One region of the Exiguobacterium sp. s28 genome, then DNA from elsewhere that is predicted to be linked to it. Evidence: a T-box and tRNA genes for the amino acid it is inferred to sense, from the RefSeq annotation. Region 1 holds a T-box; the other holds one or more tRNA genes.
The links. A T-box is a leader RNA that pairs with one kind of tRNA and senses whether it is charged. The one in region 1 lies ahead of argS (arginine--tRNA ligase), so its partner is inferred to be a tRNA-Arg.
Positions count from the first base shown of each region.

Region 2: it has a tRNA-Arg gene. The T-box ahead of argS (arginine--tRNA ligase) is inferred to sense a tRNA for this amino acid. The anticodon was not compared.

Region 1 covers NZ_JACSLL010000004.1:169,491-171,895, forward strand. Annotated here, with positions in the region: gene KNP78_RS06765 (GGDEF domain-containing protein) at 1-519, opposite strand, end outside; T-box leader at 672-884, shown strand; gene argS (arginine--tRNA ligase) at 937-2,405, shown strand, end outside.
Region 2 covers NZ_JACSLL010000001.1:417,898-420,302, forward strand. Annotated here, with positions in the region: gene KNP78_RS02110 (RNA polymerase factor sigma-54) at 1-929, opposite strand, end outside; tRNA gene KNP78_RS02115 (tRNA-Arg) at 1,053-1,125, shown strand; gene clpP (ATP-dependent Clp endopeptidase proteolytic subunit ClpP) at 1,277-1,852, shown strand; gene KNP78_RS02125 (hypothetical protein) at 1,892-2,332, opposite strand; gene KNP78_RS02130 (DUF2179 domain-containing protein) at 2,397-2,405, opposite strand, start outside.

The DNA.
Region 1 (2,405 bases):
GACACGGAACCACCAACCGACTTGATACTTTTGCACGACAGTGTTCAAGATGATGGCCACAATCAAGCCGGCAAGCGGCAGAAACGAATCTTGGGAATAAAAACCGAGACCGGTCACACCGCCGAGGGCCAAGTACACACTGGCTGGGATGGCAATCTCTAAAAATGACGTGATGGCGTTCCACGGATACGTGAAGCGGAAGCGTCGAAGCGCGATGCGCGGTTTCAAGTTGACGAACTGGAAGACGAGGAGACCAATCTGATTGACGAAAAGCGCCGTCTCGAAATCAAAAAACAAGAAAATGATGAGGACGATACTTTCCGAAAACGTGAAGTAGACGCCTTTCCGTTCGATGGAGTCCATTTGAAAAATGATGACAAGGAGCGCGATCAAGATGAACGGCAACGGCTCGATGGCGGGTATGTTCAATACGTCTGTGGCGAACAAGGTGATCGTCGATATGAGTAAAACACTCCATATGCTCCAACCAAGGACGGACATCTTGCGAAAATGGTTCATGGTTCCCTCCTATGTGGGAAAATTCGATATGTATGGTAGGAGATTCGGCACAATCATGCCCGAGTCCTGCCTATTCATCATAATGGCGGAATTCTAGCATTGAGTCTATATGAAATATCCTCTATAATGAAATTGCTTTTCAACCACATAGACGAAAGTCGATGAAAAAGAGAGTAACGATCGTTCCGTCAACAAAGCGACCTAGGGATTGGTGAGAGCCTAGGCTGACAAACATCGCGAAACGCACTTTTGAGATGCTGCCCGAAACTTAGTAGGCGTAGCCGGGGGACCCCCGTTATCACCGATAAAGCGGTCTGCGTCAAGCAGGCAAGAAGAGTGGTACCGCGGGCCATCCCGTCTCTTTGCATCTGTGCAAAGGGCGTTTTTTTTATGAAAATTTTATAAGGAGGAATTGTAATGAGTTATGAACGCAAATATGCGGAAGCCTTGTCCCGTGTCATCGGGGACGAGTTGACGCTTGACCAAATTGAAGCTCTAATTGAAAAACCAAAACATGAGGCACACGGGGACCTTGCTTTCCCTTGCTTCCAACTCGCGAAAGCCTACCGGAAAGCGCCGGTCATGATCGCGACTGATATCGCGAACGATTTGAACGATGAATTGTTCACAAAAGTCGAGGCGGCTGGACCATACGTGAACGTCTTCTTGAGCCGTGACGTCGTGTCACAAGAAATCATCAACATGGTGCTCGACGAAAAAGCGGACTATGCGACGCATGCGACACGCAACGAGACAATCGTGACCGACTTCTCGTCACCGAACATCGCCAAACCGTTCTCGATGGGACACCTCCGTTCAACGGTAATCGGGAACGCCATTAACCAGATCGCCCGTAAAAACGGCTACGACGTCGTTGGGGTCAACCACCTTGGGGACTGGGGGACACAGTTTGGAAAACTGATGGTCGCCTATAAAAAATGGGGCAACGAGGAAGCGGTACGTGAGCATCCGATTGCCGAATTGTTGAAGCTTTACGTTCACTTCCATGAAGAGGCGAAGACGCAACCGGAACTTGAGGACGAAGGCCGTGCTTGGTTCAAGAAACTTGAAGACGGCAACGAAGAAGCGACTGAGCTATGGACATGGTTCCGTGACGAGTCGCTCAAAGAGTTCCAAAAAGTATACGACTTGCTCGGCGTCGAGTTTGACAGCTTCCACGGGGAGGCGTTCTACAACGACAAGATGGACCGCATCGTCGCCATGCTCGAAGAGAAGAACCTTCTCGTCGAAAGTGAAGGGGCGATGGTCGTCTCACTCGAAGACGAGAACTTGCCGCCATGCTTGATTAAAAAGAAAGATGGCGCGACGCTTTACGCGACACGTGACTTGGCAGCGGCCGTTTATCGTCATGAGACGTATAACTTCGTCCAAGCGAACTACGTCGTCGGCGGCGAACAGGCGCTTCACTTCAAGCAGTTGTTCTCGGTCCTCCGTAAACTCGGCTACGACTTCGTCGATGGCATGCACCACGTGCCGTTCGGTTTGATTTTGCAAGAAGGGAAAAAGATGTCGACACGAAAAGGTCGCATCGTCTTGCTCGAGGAAGTGCTGAAAGAAGCCATCGAGAAAGCTCAAGGCAACATCGCCCAGAAGAACCCAGAACTTGCGAACGCGGACGACGTGGCACGGATGGTCGGTGTCGGCGCGGTCATCTTCCACGACTTGAAGAACGAGCGCATCAACAACATCGAGTTCGACCTCGACAGCATGCTCAAGTTTGAAGGCGAGACAGGCCCGTACGTGCAGTACACGAACGCGCGTGCGAACTCGCTCCTCCGTAAAGGCAACTACGACGGCTCGACATTCACGGGTGCGGATGACGACCACACGTGGGGCGTCGTGACGATGCTCAACGCGTTCCCACA
Region 2 (2,405 bases), on a different contig from region 1:
CTGACGAAAAAGTGGCGCCACGCCATGACCCCGCCCTCGGTCGCCACATACTTTCCTTGGATGGCCCGTCCGACGGTCGACTCGTGCTTGCCGATCCGTTCGGCGACTTCTTTCCGCGTCAACGGATGCAAGACGAGCTTGCCGTCGAGCCAGTCCGCCTGACGTTCCGCGATGACCGTCCATACTGAATGAAGCGTCGCGTTCCGCATCTCGAGCGTCTCGTGCCACCACTTCGCCTCGCGGTCGTCCCCGATCCGAGCCACATCGAGCGTTGGGCTGAACCATGTTGTCACAAGCTCACCGTCACGCCGGACGACTTCGAGTTCCGGTACGATATGCTCGGTTCCTTCATATAATATTGGTGTTTTCGGTAACGTCGCCACGATACGGGTCACCCGGTCGAACTCGGCCACCGAGATGTCGAGTCGGCCCGGGATGTCATCAACGTTCGCGTCGAGCGCCTCGAACACGTCCAAGACGAGCGGGTCGTCATGTTCAATCGCATGCCGGTATTGGCAGTCACGCTCATTCTTCGCCCCGATCCCCGTCGGTTCTAAAAACAAGAGCGCCTGGCGTGCCGCCTCAATGTCCGCCACATCGACCTCGAAGCGATGGGCGAGCACGAAGTCACTATCAGGTAAGAGGCCGCGGTGGTCTAGCGCGAGGACGAGCCGCTTTTGAAGCATACGTTGGACCTCGTTCCCACTTCCTTCCTCAATCTGTTCGAACAGACGCGACTCGAATCCGCTCGCCGTGTCCTCCACCCATTCGACCGCGCCGCTGCCCATGGCGATGTTCGGGTTCCGCTTTGACAAGCGGCCGAGCTGAAAAGCGATCGCGGTCCGGTCTGCTTCGAGAACCGGCAGACGCCTGACCATGTCCTGGGTCAGTTGTTGCTTTTGAAGTTGCTGTTGTTCTTGGCGTTGCATCGGTCACACCCCTCTCGTTTCCTATTGTAGCGAAAGGCGGGAAAACGCGCTCAAAAAAAAGTGAGACGAACAGGATTGCTTTTTTAAAAAAACAAATGTATAATAAATCGTGTCAGAGAACATGCACCCGTAGCTCAGGGGATAGAGCACTGGTTTCCGGTGCCAGGTGTCGGGAGTTCGAATCTCTCCGGGTGTATCAAAGAAAGAGGTCAGGCAGATGCCTGGCCTCTTTTGTCGTTTTAGAATCGTCAAACCGTGGAATAGGTCAAAAACGATGACTATCGTTTGACCAACATTGACTATAGCGGTATGATATGTTTACAACCTACATAAAGGAGGCAGATTCAATGTTAATTCCAACAGTTATCGAACAAACAGGTCGCGGGGAACGCGCGTACGATATTTACTCACGCTTGCTCAAGGACCGCATCATCTTGCTCGGAAGTGCGATCGACGACAACGTCGCCAACTCGATCGTTGCCCAGCTCCTCTTCCTTGCAGCCGAGGACCCAGATAAGGACATCTCACTTTACATCAACAGCCCGGGTGGTTCGATCACTTCCGGAATGGCGATTTATGACACGATGAACTTCATCAAACCGAACGTGTCGACGATTTGTATCGGAATGGCCGCATCGATGGGTGCCTTCTTGCTCCAAGCCGGTGAAAAAGGCAAACGCTTCGCGCTTCCAAACGCGGAGATCATGATTCACCAACCGCTCGGCGGTACGCAAGGTCAAGCATCGGACATCAAGATCCATGCTGAACGCATCATCAAGATGCGCGAGAAATTGAACCAAATCATGGCCGACAACACTGGCCAGCCGCTTGAAGTCATCGAGCGCGACACTGAGCGCGACTACTTCATGTCAGCTGACCAAGCGAAAGACTACGGTCTCATCGACAAAGTCATGACGCGTTAATGACGCAACCCCATCCTCCTCAGAGAATGGGGTTTTTGTTTACTCTTCGACCTCGACCCCGAACACATAGTGGCTGTCCCCACGCGGCCACTCCCCGCCCGTCTCGAACAGATAGACGCCCGGTTCGTCTGGGACGACGGGTTCAGACCGTACGAGCTCCCCGTCGATGATTTGATGGAATGAGACATTCGACGGTTCGGCATGGAACTCGACATCAATCTCGGCACCCGGCTCGACCGGCACGAGCTGCAAGTCGTCCGCTTCCGGCAACCCGTGGTCTTCACATACCGCCTCGCCCCCATTGGACCAGCAGAACGTCGACTGCTTCACCTCGGCCGTCACCGACCCGACCCGGACCGTCGGGAGCGGCGGTTTGATCGAGGACTCCGACTTCCAAAACGAGGTGGCCAACAGCGCGCCACCGACGAGAATCAACCCAACCACGACGATCCATAACCCTTTTCGTCTCAACTCGCTCATCTCCTTTGTTCTTGTATTCCCCGTTCCACGAAAAAAAACGACCCACTTCCGTGAGTCGTCCCGTTCATTTCGG